2 regions of the Pseudomonas tructae genome follow, and region 2 is predicted to be linked to the other one. Evidence: riboswitches for the same ligand, from Rfam matches in the RefSeq annotation. Region 2 holds a riboswitch; the other holds the start of a gene.
What was found. Region 2 has a riboswitch for cobalamin ahead of EXN22_RS11600 (TonB-dependent receptor). Riboswitches for the same ligand answer to the same signal wherever they lie in the genome.
Positions count from the first base shown of each region.

Region 1 (7,303 bases), 480 kb from region 2:
ACCGGGTCGACCAGGTCTCGGTCAACCTGCGGGCGGTGGACGTGCGCAGCGGCCAGGTCCTGGCCAACGTCATGACCAGCAAGACCATCTACTCGGTCGGGCGCAGCGCCGGGGTGTTCAAGTTCATCGAATTCAAGAAACTGCTGGAAGCCGAGGTCGGCTACACCACCAACGAGCCGGCGCAGCTGTGCGTACTGTCGGCGATCGAGGCAGCGGTGGGGCACCTGCTGGCCCAGGGCATCGAGCGGCGCTTGTGGCAGGTGGCGGGGGATGACAGTGGCGACAAGGCGACCCTGGACAAATACCTGAGCCAGTACCAGACCCCGTGAGCAGAGCGGACTTGTTGTGGGAGCGGGCTTGCCCCGCGAAGCGATATAGCTGACAGAAAGCTATCGCGGGGCAACCCCGCTCCCACTAGCTCAGTGGCTTGTGCAGCCGTGTTCCTTGACGATCCGCTGGGTCGAGGCCGGGTTGTTGACCAGCTTGGCCGCCGAGCGCGCCGGTCGCTTGACCAGCTCTCCGCCGCAATTGGGGCACTGGCCCTTGAGCTGACGCTCATCGCAATCCTTGCAAAACGTGCATTCGAACGAGCAGATCAGGGCATCCTGGCTGTCGCCGGGCAGGTCAGTGCCGCAGCATTCACAGTTGGGGCGCAGTTCGAGCATGATCAGATCCTTTGTCAGGGGCGATAGAGATGGGCATGGCTGGCGCGATACAGCGCCGACTCGGAAAAACTGTCGCTGGCCAGTACCCGGCCGACCAGGATCAGTGCAGTACGGCGAAAACCCTTGGCCTGTACCTGCCGGACAATACCATCAAGCGTATCCAGCACCCAGTCCTGATCCGGCCAGGTAGCGCGATGAACCACCGCAATCGGGCAATCACCGCCGTAGTGCGGGCGCAGTTCCTCGACAATCTTCTCCAGGTGCTTGACCCCCAGGTGAATCGCCAGGGTGCTGCGGTGACGGGCCAGGTCGGCCAGTTGCTCACCTGCGGGCATCGGTGACTTGTCGCCATAGCGGGTGAGGATCACGGTCTGGGCGATGTCGGGCAGGGTCAGTTCGCAGCCGAGCAGGGCGGCGCTGGCGGCCACGGCGGTAACGCCTGGGATGATTTCATAGGGAATACCCAGTTCGCGCAGGTAGCGGATCTGTTCACCGATGGCGCCGTACAGGCTCGGGTCACCGCTGTGTACCCGGGCCACATCCAGGCCCTGGTCGTGCGCCTGTTTGATCGCCTCGATAATCTGCGCCAGGTGCAGTTCGGCACTGTTGATGAGCGTCTGCGCGCTGTGCCCTTCGAGCACGGCGGCCGGCACCAGGGAGCCGGCATAGATGATCACCGGGCAACGATGGATCAGACGCTGGCCCTTGACGGTGATCAACTCGGGATCGCCGGGGCCGGCGCCGATGAAATAGACGGTCATGGGGTGTCCTTGGCTGGAAAGCGCTGATTATCAGCGAAAATCACTGCTGCAGGCCAATGCCAGGCTGGCGTCGGCCTGCAAGGTCCGCGGTACCAGCAGGCGTGGCTGGCCAGCAAACTGCGCGGCCAGGGCCAGGGCGGCGCTTTCGGCCACGCCATAACAGCCGCTGTGCTGGTAGGCCACAGCAGAACGATGGCTCAGGTGGTGTTCGAATGCGGCTAATTGCGCCGCGCTGTAGAACAGCAGCGGCACGCCCAGGCGCCGGGCCAGCGCGTGCAGGCCGGGTTCGTCGTGCTTGAGGTCAATGCTGGCAAGGCCCATGACCGCGCCGGGCGGCAGGTCATGGGCGAGCAGGGTGCGGGTGAGCAACTCACCCAGGGCGTCGGCCGGGCAGCCGCGACGGCAACCCAGGCCGAGGTACAACTGCATCCCGTCAGGCCTGGCTGGAGCGGCGATACAGCCAGGCGCTGATCAGGCCCAGGGCCAGCCAGAACGCGGCGTTGGTCAGCAGGGATGCGACCTTGAACTCGGCTTCCAGGGCTTCTGGGGCGAGCATCTGGTGCACCTCAGGTTGCGGCGCGCCGATCACATGGGGCACCACCAGCAGCACCACGCCCAGAGCTTTCAGCAGCCAGTTGTGAGCGAACACAATCAACCCGAGCCCGACCGCAGTGGCGGCAGCGGTACCGACCCACCAGGCCTGACGCTGGGCCAGGTCGGCGGCAGCGGTGCCCGGCAGTTCCGGTGGCAGGCCCAGGGTCGGTGCCAGGCAGAACACGGCAAAGCCGCCCAGGCCCCAGAGCGCACCGCTGATCACCGTCTTCGGTGCGCGCAAGCTGTAGAGCGCGGCAAGGATCAGGGCGAAACCGACCGCCACCACCAGGTTACCGCCGGTGGTCGACAGCACCCGCTGCCAGCCGTCTTCCGGCGACCAGGCTTCGCTGTCGTGATGATGCTCGGCGGTGCCGGCGGCATGTTCATGGGCCGTCTCGACCGCTGGCGCGGCGCTTTCATAGGTTTCCGCCTGAAGAATCAGCGGCGCGACCCAGAAGCTTTGCAGCAGGGTCAGCAGCAGGGCGGCCAGCAGGCCGGTAAAGCCTGCGGTACTGGCAATACGCTTGATCATCGGGGCAGCACTCAGTGGCAAGGGAAGGCGGCGCTGTGGCGGGTATCGTGGGCAGCGTTGTGCACCGCTTCGATGTGCGAGAAACCGGCGAAGTACACCAGGCACAGGCCCAGCAGCGAAGCGCCGACAGCAACCAGCAGGCGTTGGCTGAGGCTTGAAGGGGTAACGGCTGAATGACTGGCGGTACTGGTACGCATGGCGCTTTCCTCTTGGTGTTGTCGGCAACAGGCAAGCGCAGCGAGCCCCTGCACGCGATTCGCCCAGGGGTTGCAACAGCGCCCGCCCACCGCGGGTTTGTTCGGTCTAGCGTTGGGCCGGTCTCCGGGCTGGTGAGGGTGGGGCAGGTGGCCACACCACAGGCGTCACCTTCCCATGCCAGACAGCGGGCACAGTGGTACTGACGCTTTTCTCACTTACCGTTGCGGGGGCAGCACCGGACTTGTCGTACACCTCAATAAAGAAGCGTATGACGCACCGGTTTCCCAGTTTCACCCTTACAGGGCACCCAAACGAATGGCCTTAGCAAATCACGGGCGCAGGCAGGCGTCAATCGTGACAGCAGTTGACCGCTCACCGGGCACTGCGTAGCCTAGCCGCTTCGAGGTTCTTCGGCGTTGGCCGAAGCTAAGACGGGAACGCGGTTCAAGCCGCGGCTGCCCCCGCAACTGTAAGCATTCAAGCGTTCGACACAGCCACTGCAAGCCTTGCGGGAAGGCGTCGTGCGACTGGCCCCGGGGCCGGTGCAATGCAAGCCAGGAGACCTGCCTCGAACAGTTTCCGACATTCAACCGGGCGGGGTGATCCGGTGGCGAACAGGCCAGGTGCGTGACACCTTTGGCGATCGTCCCGCATGCCCGCCATCCTGCCAAGGGCATCGACATGAAAACACTGGCCAAACTCCCCGTCACCATCGTTACCGGCTTTCTCGGCTCGGGCAAGACCACGCTGCTGCGGCATATGCTCGACAACGCCCAGGGGCGGCGCATCGCGGTGATCGTCAACGAGTTCGGCGAGCTGGGCATCGACGGCGAAATCCTTAAACAGTGCAGCATCGGTTGCACCGAAGAAGAGGCCAGCGGCCGCGTCTATGAGCTGGCCAACGGCTGCCTGTGCTGCACCGTGCAGGAAGAATTTTTCACGGTGATGCGCGAGCTGGTGGCCCGTCGCGGCGACCTGGACCACATCCTCATCGAAACCAGCGGCCTGGCCCTGCCCAAGCCACTGGTGCAAGCCTTCCAGTGGCCAGAGATTCGCAACGCCTGCACGGTTGATGCGGTGATTACCGTGGTCGACAGCCCGGCCGTTGCTGCGGGCACCTTTGCCGCCTACCCGGATCAGGTCGACGCCCAGCGCAAACTCGACCCTAACCTGGACCACGAATCGCCGCTGCACGAGCTGTTCGCCGATCAACTGGCCAGCGCCGACCTGGTGGTCCTGAACAAGGCCGACCTGATCGCTGCCGATGACCTGGCCAAGGTTCGCGCCGAGGTCGAAGAAGAGCTGCCGCCAGCGGTCAAGGTGATCGAAGCCAGCAGCGGCCGTCTGCCGCTGGACGTGCTGTTGGGCCTGGGCGCCGAGTCCGAGGCGCACATCGATGGGCGCCGTACTCACCACGACTCGCACCATGACGGTGACGATCACGACGACCATGACCACGATGCCTTCGATTCGATCTCCATCGAATTGCCGCAAGCCGATGAAAGCCTGTTGCTCGACGCCCTGACCCAACTGGTGGTGCAGCACGGCATCCTGCGGGTCAAAGGCTTCGCAGCGATTCCGGGCAAGCCGATGCGCTTGCTGATCCAGGGCGTGGGCACCCGTTTCGACAAGCATTTCGACCGCGCCTGGCGCAGCGAAGAACCGCGTACCACGCGCCTGGTGCTGATCGGCCAGGAGCTGGATGCGCTGCAACTGGAAGCGAGCCTGCGCGCTGCCCTGGGCGCTTGAGTCATGCACCTGCTGCGGACCCAGCCCGGTGGCTTTGTACCGGACGACAGCATTGCCGACCTCGGCCAGACCCCGGCCGAGCTGGTAATCCTCTGCAGCGGTGATTCGCACCTGGCACTGCTGGCCGAAACCGCCCAGCAGTTGCCCGAGGATTTCCCCAGCCTGCGTCTGGCCAACCCGATGCAGGTACAGAATCACGCCTCGGTCGACCTTTACGTCGACGAGGTCTTGCGTCATGCCAAGGTCATCCTGGTGTCGTTGCACGGTGGCGTCGGCTACTGGCGCTACGGTGTGGAGCAGTTGCTGGAACTGGCAGCCCGTGGTGTACAGCTGATCCTGGTGCCGGGCGACGACCGCCCGGACCCGGAACTGAGCAGCCTGAGCACGGTGCCGGCCGATCAGGCCGAGCGGCTCTGGCACTTTCTGCGCCAGGGCGGCAAGGCCAATGCCCTGAACCTGTTCAACTGCCTGGCCAGTCAGTACCTGGCGTGCGACTACCCCTGGAGCGAGCCGCAACAGTTGCCGCGTACGGCGGTGTATCACCCGCGCAAGGCTGCTGCAGTGCTGGAGGATTGGTTCGGGCAGTGGCAGGTGGAGCAACCGGTGGTGCCGATCCTGTTCTACCGCTCGCACTTGCAGGCGGCCAACACCGCCTTTATCGATACCTTCTGCGAGCGTTTGCAACTGGCCGGGCTCAATCCCTTGCCGATCGCCGTGGCCAGCCTCAAGGAAGCCGGTTGCCTGCAACAGGTGGAAGACTGGCTGGACCAGGTCGATGCCGCGCTGATCATCAACACCACAGGCTTTGCCCAGTCCAGCCCCGAGCAGCCGCACCTGCGCCCGTTCCGTCGCGATATCCCGGTGCTGCAGGCGATCTGCGCCCAGGACAACGAACCGGCCTGGCAGGCCAGCGAGCAGGGCCTGGGCGCCCGCGACCTGGCCATGCACATTGCCTTGCCGGAGCTGGACGGGCGCATCATTACCCGGCCGGTCAGTTTCAAGGACCTGGCCTGGCGCAGCGAGCGCAGCCAGTCCGACGTGGTCTGCTACCGGGCACAACCCGAGCGCATGGACTTTGTCGCTGAACTGGCGCGGCGCTGGTGCGAGCTGGCGCGCCTGCCCAATGGGCACAAGCGCGTGGCGCTGATCCTGGCCAACTACCCGACCCGCGATGGCCGCATTGGCAACGGTGTCGGTCTCGATACCCCGGCTGCCGCGCTGACTATCCTGCGTGCCTTGCAGGCACAAGGTTATCCGCTGGCGCCTTTGCCCGAGAGCGGTACGGCGCTGATCCAGGCCTTGCTCGGCGGGGTCAGCAACGACCTCGACAGCCTCGACCTGCGCCCGTGCATGCAGAGCATGGCCCTGGACGATTACCTGGCTGCTTTTGCCGCCTTGCCCGAAGCCAACCAGGTTGCCGTGCGCGAACGTTGGGGCGAGCCGAGCCAGGACCCGATGTTTCGCAGCGGGCGCATGATGATCGCCGGCCTGCGCTATGGCCTGACCTTTGTCGGCATCCAGCCGGCGCGGGGCTACCAGCTGGACCAGAGCGCGGTCTACCACGACCCTGACCTGGTGCCACCGCACGGTTACCTGGCGTTCTACTTCTGGCTGCGCCATGGCTTTGCCGCCGATGCGCTGATCCACGTTGGCAAGCATGGCAACCTGGAATGGCTGCCGGGCAAGGGTGTTGGCCTGTCCGCGAGCTGTTGGCCGGATGCCTTGCTCGGCCCGCTGCCGAACATCTACCCGTTTATCGTCAATGACCCGGGCGAGGGCGCCCAGGCCAAGCGCCGCACCCAGGCGGTGATCATCGACCACCTGATGCCGCCGCTGACCCGCGCCGAAACCTACGGGCCGTTGCGCCACCTGGAGCTACTGGCTGACGAGTACTACGAAGCTCAGTTGCTCGACCCGCGCCGGGCCCGGGAGTTGCAGCGCGATATCCTCGCGCTGGTGCGCGACAATCACATTGACCGCGAGCTGCAGATCGAAGGCGCGCTGGACGATGCTGCCATCTGGCTGCCACGCCTGGACACCTACCTGTGCGACCTCAAGGAATCGCAGATCCGCGATGGCCTGCATGTGTTTGGCGAGTCGCCGGCCGGGCGCTTGCGCATCGATACCCTGCTGGCCCTGTTGCGGGTCGAGCGGGGCGATGGACGCGGGGCCAACGGCAGTTTGTTGCGGGCCTTGGCCAAGGCGCTGAACCTGGGCTTCGATCCGCTCGATTGCGACCTTGGCCAGCCCTGGCAGGGGCCACGGCCTGCGCTGTTGGTGACATCGGACGAGGCATGGCGCACCGCGGGCGATACCCGCGAGCGCCTGGAGCTGTATGCCGGCCAACTGATCGAGCAGACGCTCAACGGCGCTGTGCAACTGGCGCAAGGCCCCGAATGGGCGCAGGTACGGAGCATTCTCGAGGCACTGGAGCAGCACGTTGCCCCGCAACTGGACGGCTGCGGCCCGGCAGAAATGCACGGCCTGCTCGCCGCCCTCGATGGCCGCTTCGTGCCTGCCGGCCCCAGTGGCGCACCGAGTCGCGGGCGGTTGGACGTGCTGCCGACCGGGCGCAACTTCTATACCGTCGATGTGCGCAACCTGCCGACCACCACCGCCTGGCGCATTGGTTTTACTTCGGCCAACCTGATCCTTGAGCGGCACCTGCAGGACCACGGCGACCACCTGCGCCAACTGGGCCTGTCGGTGTGGGGCACTGCGACCATGCGCACCGGCGGTGACGACATCGCCCAGGCCATGGCCTTGCTCGGCGTGCGGCCGGTGTGGGCCAGTGGTAGCCAGCG
Region 1 is NZ_CP035952.1:2,981,209-2,988,511, forward strand. It holds gene EXN22_RS13635 (CsgG/HfaB family protein) at 1-329, shown strand, start outside; gene EXN22_RS13640 (DUF1272 domain-containing protein) at 420-665, opposite strand; gene cobM (precorrin-4 C(11)-methyltransferase) at 680-1,426, opposite strand; gene EXN22_RS13650 (cobalamin biosynthesis protein) at 1,457-1,855, opposite strand; gene EXN22_RS13655 (CbtA family protein) at 1,860-2,552, opposite strand; gene EXN22_RS13660 (CbtB domain-containing protein) at 2,564-2,749, opposite strand; cobalamin riboswitch at 2,848-3,077, opposite strand; cobalamin riboswitch at 3,137-3,335, shown strand; gene cobW (cobalamin biosynthesis protein CobW) at 3,432-4,499, shown strand; gene cobN (cobaltochelatase subunit CobN) at 4,503-7,303, shown strand, end outside.
Region 1: it holds a riboswitch for cobalamin, as region 2 does, so the genes downstream of both, EXN22_RS13660 (CbtB domain-containing protein) here and EXN22_RS11600 (TonB-dependent receptor) in region 2, are expected to answer to the same signal.

Region 2 (7,303 bases):
GCATGTGCCGGGCGGCAAAATCCCGCGCAAGTGAGGCGGCAAAAACGCGGCAGGTGGATTAGGCTGTGTACGCGCCTTCGCGCGATCACCTTTCCAGGAGCTGAACGACAATGGATTGTTTTTCACCCAGCGATAAGCTGTTCATGCATCAGGCCTTGAGCGAAGGCCGCCGCGCCCTGCCCGCCTGCCTGCCGAATCCGCCGGTGGGCTGTGTGCTGGTGCGCAATGGCCAGATCATCGCGCGCGGCTTTACCCAGGCCCCGGGGCAACCGCATGCCGAAGCCATGGCCATGACCCGCTTCGTCGGCGATGCCGACGGCGTCACTGCCTATGTGACACTCGAGCCCTGCTCCTTTCATGGCCGTACCCCCTCCTGCGCCAATGCCTTGATCGAACGCGGCATCCAGCGCGTGTTCGTGGCCATGCTCGACCCTGACCCACGCAATGCCGGAGCGGGCATCAGGCGACTCGAAGAGGCCGGTGTCGAGGTGCATCTGGGCCTGTTGCAAGCACAAGCCGCAGGCGACCTGGGCCGCTACCTGAACCAGAGCGCTGGTGCTGAATCGTTAACGCCCGGTCTTGGCGCCTAGCACTATGGTCGAGCCCTTGCGCCGTAACATTTAGTACAAACCCCGGTCACGATTGTTTATGCTGGCGGGCTTATGCCATGGCGCATCGCCACATTCACAAGTATTCGCCCATGAAAATCTTCCTCGTTCTACTGTTCGTTTTCTCGGTTGCCTACGTCCATTTCCGTGGCCGGGTGCGGCACAAAGTCACCCGCCAGCTGGGTGATCACTCAAGCTTCCTGGCCCCGGTCAACGTGTTCCTGTACCTGTTTTCCAAGCTGCCGGCCAAGCCTTACCTGCCCGTCGAGTCCTTCCCCGAGCTCAAGCCGTTGCAGGACAACTGGCAGGAAATCCGCGCCGAGGCCCAGCAGTTGCTGCACGTCGGCGAGATCAAGAGTTCCAAGAACTACGACGACGTCGGTTTCAACTCATTCTTCAAGAGCGGCTGGAAACGCTTCTACCTCAAGTGGTACGGCGAAAGTCACCCCTCGGCCATGAAGCTGTGCCCGCGCACCACCGAACTGCTGCAAGGCATCGGCACGGTCAAGGCGGCGATGTTCGCCACCCTGCCGCCAGGCTCCAAGCTGGTTCGCCACCGCGATCCCTACGCCGGTTCCTACCGCTACCACCTGGGCCTGGACACGCCCAACGATGATGGCTGCTACATCTGCGTCGATGGTGAAAACTATGCCTGGCGCGATGGCGAGGGGGTGATTTTCGATGAGACCTACATCCACTACGCCGCGAACCAGACCGAGCACAACCGCATCATCCTCTTCTGTGATGTCGAGCGCCCGCTCAAGTACCGCTGGGCCACAGCGTTCAACCGCTGGTTCAGCAAGAATGTCATGGCGGCAGCAGCAGCGCCCAATGATGCCGGCGACAAGACTGGCGGTATCAACCGCCTGTTCACCCGCATCTACAAGATCCGTGAGCGCGGCAAGGCACTGAAGAAGCGCAACCGTACCCGTTACTACCTGGAGAAGTGGGCGGTGGTGGCGGCGCTTGTGCTGGTGTTTGTTTACATCTGATCTGCCCTGCGATATGACCAACGGCATCCCACCTTCGGAAAAACTGGCTTCACTGTCTTAGTTGCCAACCACACCAAGGTGAAGACAATGAGCATGATGGACTGGGATGCCTACCGTAAGCAGTTGATGGCCGGCATCGGCGATCTCAAGCAACTCTCTCCCGACACCGTGAACGGCTACATGACCGCCAGCGGCGCCGGGGCCAAGACCAACCACCTGGACGCCAAGACCCGCGAGCTGATTTCCCTGGCCGTGGCCGTCACCACCCGCTGTGACGGCTGCATCGCCGTGCACTCGGCCCAGGCGGTCAAGCACGGCGCCAGCCGCGAGGAAATCGCCGAAGCCCTGGGCGTGGCGGTGGCGATGAACGCCGGGGCGGCGCTGGTGTATTCAGCACGGGCCATGGACGCTGTGGGCAAGACCAGCCAGTAACGCCATCATCAAGACAACTGTGCGCCCTGCCCCGGCGCACAGTCGATCAGTCGCTTAGTTGACCCGGACCAATTGCGCACGTTGCGCGACTGGCACAGCATCGAGCATGACGATGTTCAGATCGCCCTGGGCTCGACCCGCAGTCAAAGGGCTGCCCATGTCGGCTGAAACACCTTCGGGCAACTTGTACATCGCGCCAGTGAGTGGGTCGACGATCAGCATGCCGACCAGACCGCCAATCAGGATATTGCCCCAGTACCAACCACTCAGACCGCTATCGAGGGTCACCGACTTCTCAGTGTAGCCATCCTTCCTGAACTGCAGGGTATAGGTCTGCCCCTTGAAGTAACCGCGCCCGGACTTGAGGGTCACAGTACTTGGCGTACTCCCGGAGTGAACCAGCTTGCCATCCTTGTCGAGGATGTCGAATGAAACGCCAGGCGGGACACTCGACACCGCCACCGGATAACGGCTGTCGCCTACAATGCTTGCACAACCGGACAACACCGTAGCCGCTGTCAGAGCAGCTACACCCATGCATTTGCGAATACTCATCTGCAGATTTCCAATCCGGATTTGCCTTCATTGGCCTGACTGCTCGGTGCAGTCGGGCGAATTGTAATCATTGCGATGTCATTAAGCCATCATCGAGTACCACATAAACAGTTGCACGCAAACGCCAACACTTTCAGACTCGCCGCTCACGCTGCAAGGAACCCCCATGATCCACATCCGCCCCATGACCGCCGCTGACTTCGCGCTTTTCTGGCCAACCTTCCAGGCCATTGTCAGTGCCCGCGAAACCTATGCCTTCGACCCGGCCATGAGCCAGGAACAGGCCCGCCAGTTGTGGCTGGAAACGCCACTGCGCACCCTGGTGGCTGAAGAAGGCGGTGTGCTGCTGGGCTCCTACTTTCTCAAGGCCAATGCCGCCGGCCCCGGCAGCCATGTGAGCAATTGCGGCTACATGGTCTGCGATGCCGCCCGTGGCCGTGGTGTGGCCCGATTGATGTGCGAACACTCCCAAGGCCTGGCGCGCGAGCTGGGCTTTAGCGCCATGCAGTTCAACTCGGTGGTGTCGAGCAACGAGGTGGCGGTGGCCTTGTGGCAGAAGCTGGGTTTCGCCATTGTCGGGCGCTTGCCCAACGCTTATCGCCACGCACGCCTGGGGCTGGTGGACAGCCTGGTGATGTACAAGTGGCTGGAAGAACCCAAACAGCCGATGCTGATCGGGCGCAAGAATATCGAGGCGGTGGTGTCGCGCAAACGCGGACGTTGAGCTCAACCTTGTGGGAGCGGGCTTGCCCCGCGATATTCAAAGGCCTATCAACAACTGGAAACTGATCTGGGCAAATGCGCAAGCCGTTGACTGCAAAGGTTTTCGGTGTTCAGATGCGCGCCAGTTTCAGGTGTCCTGCGCCGCCGTGCGCAGGGTGAAACGGGAAGCCGGTGCGTCATCTCCATGACCAGTCCGGCGCTGCCCCCGCAACGGTAAGCGAGCGAAGCCTTCGAAACACCACTGTGCCTTGGCATGGGAAGGTGAAGGCCTTCATGACCCTCGCAAGCCCGGAGACCGGCCTGAAGCCTTTGTTTGGCAACCCCGCGGTGGGCGGGCGCAGGCCGGTTGGCGTTCGCCTGCGCGCGCCATGCCTCCATGCGTTGTTCCCTCCGGGATTCATTCTTCCTGTTGATTGTGGAACGACATGTCCCGTAACTCCAAGCTTCACACCCTGGCGGCCAATGCCCTGGCCCCCTGCCTGGCCTTCGCCTTGCCGGCTTTCGCCGATGACAGCCAACCCTCTGCCCTGGCCCTGCCCTCCACGGCCATCACCAGCAGCAGCGACAACGAAACCGTCAGCCTGGCCACCCCGCTACCCGCTGGCTCGCGCCTGAACCTCAGCGCCATGGACACCCCGGCCAGTACCAGCAGCCTCACCGGCGAGGCCATCGAAGGGCGCAACAACCTCACCGTGCAGGACGCCGTGACCCGCTCGCCGGGCATCACCTCGGTGGCCACCCCGGGCAACGGCAACACCGCCTTGTCGGCTCGCGGCTTCAGCGGCCACGGCTCGGTGATGACCCTGTTCGACGGCTCGCGGATGTACACCGGCGCCGGTACCCAGAGCTTCCCGGTCGACCCGTGGATGGTCGAGCGCATCGATGTGATCCGTGGCCCGGCCTCGGTACTGTATGGCGAAGGCGCCACCGGTGCGGTGATCAACGTGATCCCGAAAAAACCGTTTGCCGGCGAGATCCGCAACCACCTGCGCCTGGGCTACGGTTCCTACGATCGTCAGCAACTGGGCCTGGACAGCGGTGGTTCGCTGAGCGAGCAGTTGAGCTACCGGGTGACCCTCAACCGCCAGGAAGGCAACGGCTGGATCGACCGTGGCGATTCGAAGAACCTGGCCATGAGCGCAGCCCTGCGCTTTGACCCCAGCGACGACCTGAGTTTTACCCTCGCCCACGAGCGCGGTGACGCCGACCCGATGAACTACTTCGGCACGCCGCTGATCGACGGCCATTACCGCGACAGCCTGCGCAAGAAAAACTACAACCTCAAGGACTCGGCCCAGCACTACCACGATGAGTGGACCCGCTTTAACACTGACTGGGTGATCAGCGACGCGATCAGCGCCAGCAACCAGCTGTACTACCTCAAGAGCCGCCGCCATTGGCGCAACGCCGAGGACTACACCTGGAACAGCGGCGTTAGCCAACTGGAGCGCGGCAGCTACCTGGAGATCAAGCACGACCAGGAACAGGTCGGCGACCGCCAGAGCTTCACCTTCGACCATTCGCTGTTGGGCCTGGCCAGCAAGACCGTGGTCGGCGCCGAGTACAACCGCATCCGCTTCGGCATCGACAGCAACTCGCCGTACAACGACATCGGCGGCGATTTCATCGACCCGTGGAACCCGGCGCCCGGCTACTTCCACAGTAAAGACCCGACCCGCCCGCAATCCGACAGCACCACCCGCACCTTTGCCCTGTTCGCCGAGAACCGCACCCAGCTGTCGGAGCGTTGGTCGCTGGTGACCGGCATTCGCCGCGACCAGAACCATATCGACCGCACCAACCTGGTCAACGACAGCCGTAGCGACCGCAGCCTGAGCGGCGGCAACTGGCGCGCCGGGCTGGTGTTCGCGGTCAACGACGAACTGAGCCTGTACGGCCAGTACTCCACCAGCGAGGATGGCGTCAGCGACCTGGCCACCCTGAGCCCGAGCCAGCAGCAGTTCGACCTGACCGAAGCCAAGCAGACCGAATTTGGCCTCAAGCAGCTGTTCTGGGATGGCCGTGGCGAGTGGACCCTGGCGGCCTACCATATCGTCAAGAAGAAGCTGCTGGTCGACAACCCGACCACTCACCAGAAAGAACAGGCCGGTCAGCAGACCTCCGATGGCCTGGAAGCGACCCTGGAACTGGCCCTGGCCAACCAGTGGCAGGTCTCGGCCAACGCCTCGGTGGTCCGCGCCAAGTACGACGACTTTGACCAGACCGTGGGTGGGCAGACCGTTTCGCGTGCCGGCAATCGCCCCAGCAACGTGCCACGGCGTACCGCCAACCTGTGGGTCAGCAAAGGCTTTAGCCACAACGTCGATGCCGGCGTGGGCCTGCGCTATGTCGATGAGCGCTATGCCAACACCGCCAACTCCCAGAGCGTGCCGGGCTTTACCGTGGTCGATGCCAACCTGGGCTGGCAGGTACTGCCGGATGTGCGCCTGGGCCTGCAGTTGAACAACCTGCTGGACCGCCGTTATACGGCCACCGCGCACAGTGGCGAGCAGTGGCTGATGGGTGAGCCACGGTCGTATTTTGCGACAGTGGATTACACATTCTGAGGTGAACCGGGGCTGCGTTGCAGCCCATCGCCGGCAGCGCCGGCTTCCACGGTAGCGAGTCAGCCTATTGACTCTTGATAGGCGTGCTTATCCAGTTGAGGTGGCGACGCTGCCGGCCCCTTCCGCCCTTACGGCGGCTCACTTTTGTCTTGGCAAAAGTGAGCAAAACCGCTCGCTCAATCATCCGGCCCTGCGCTGCGCTCCGGGTTCCCTCCTTACGCACCGACTCCGGGGGCCGCACCGAAGGGACATCCATGTCCCTCGGCGCTTTACGGCCCATCCATGGGCCTGCACCCCCTCCATCGGTGCTCCACTCGGCCTACTGACATCGCGAAAAATCAAAAGCCAGATCAACAGCACAATTCGCTTCGCTCTTGCTGGCTGAGGTCGCACACCACATTTGTGTTCACACCGCGCTGTTGATCTTGATCTTGATCTTGATCTTGATCTTGATCTGCAGCGACTTCAGTAGGCCGAGTGGAGCACCGATGGAGGGGGTGGAGGGCCATGGATGGCCCGCAAAGCGCCAACGGGCAGGAAGCCCGTGTGGCGCGGCCCCTGGAGTCGGTGCGTAAGGAGGGAACCCGAAGCGCAGCGCAGGGCCGGATGCAGGAGCAGGCGGTTTTGGTTCCTTTTGCCAAGACAAAAGGGACCCGCCGTAAGGGCGGAAGGGGCCGGCAGCCTCACCACATCAACTGGATCAGCACACATGCGCAGACCAACCCTGAGCCCTTTTCATAGATCAGGATTAGAGATGTGTAGATACCGATGCTCATCGCGGGGCAAGCCCGCTCCCACAATGTGGACTGCCCGCGATGGGCCGAAACACAGCCCCAAATCTCAAGTAGACAGCTTATGTATACTGGCAGGCTCGCATAAAGCGACAAGGTTAAGCCCACTGATCTGCTGTCGGGAGCGCCAAGGATGCTGCCAGGTTCCACCTCCCCTTCTACCCCGCTCGCCCGCCTGCGCGGCAAGGTCGGTCTGTACTTTGTCGCCGCCCTGTCGGTGCTGGCCGGCATGACCGATGCCATCGGCTTCATGGCCACCGGCGATTTCGTCTCGTTCATGAGCGGCAATACCACGCGCCTGGCGGTATCGCTCGGCGCAGGCGAACTTGCGCCGATTCTGCGCATTGCCGCCGTGCTGCTGGCCTTTGTCGTCGGCAATGCCCTGGGGGTGGTGATCGCCCGCCTCAGCGGCCGCCGGCCGTGCCCGTTATTGCTGATCATCGCCGCGCTGCTGGCGCTGGCGGCGTTGCTGCCCGGCGCCGCGCAACTGCCGGCACTGGTGGCGGCGGTGACCGCCATGGGCATGATCAACGCCGTGGTCGAAGAAGTGAACGGCCTGCCGATCGGCCTGACCTACGTCACCGGCGCGCTCTCGCGCTTCGGCCGTGGCCTGGGCCGGGCGCTGCTGGGTGAGC
Region 2 is NZ_CP035952.1:2,505,510-2,512,812, reverse strand. It holds gene EXN22_RS11630 (MurR/RpiR family transcriptional regulator) at 1-34, shown strand, start outside; gene ribD (bifunctional diaminohydroxyphosphoribosylaminopyrimidine deaminase/5-amino-6-(5-phosphoribosylamino)uracil reductase RibD) at 111-590, shown strand; gene lpxO (lipid A hydroxylase LpxO) at 701-1,600, shown strand; gene EXN22_RS11615 (carboxymuconolactone decarboxylase family protein) at 1,688-2,032, shown strand; gene EXN22_RS11610 (hypothetical protein) at 2,087-2,587, opposite strand; gene EXN22_RS11605 (GNAT family N-acetyltransferase) at 2,754-3,311, shown strand; cobalamin riboswitch at 3,423-3,628, shown strand; gene EXN22_RS11600 (TonB-dependent receptor) at 3,736-5,877, shown strand; gene EXN22_RS11595 (YoaK family protein) at 6,802-7,303, shown strand, end outside.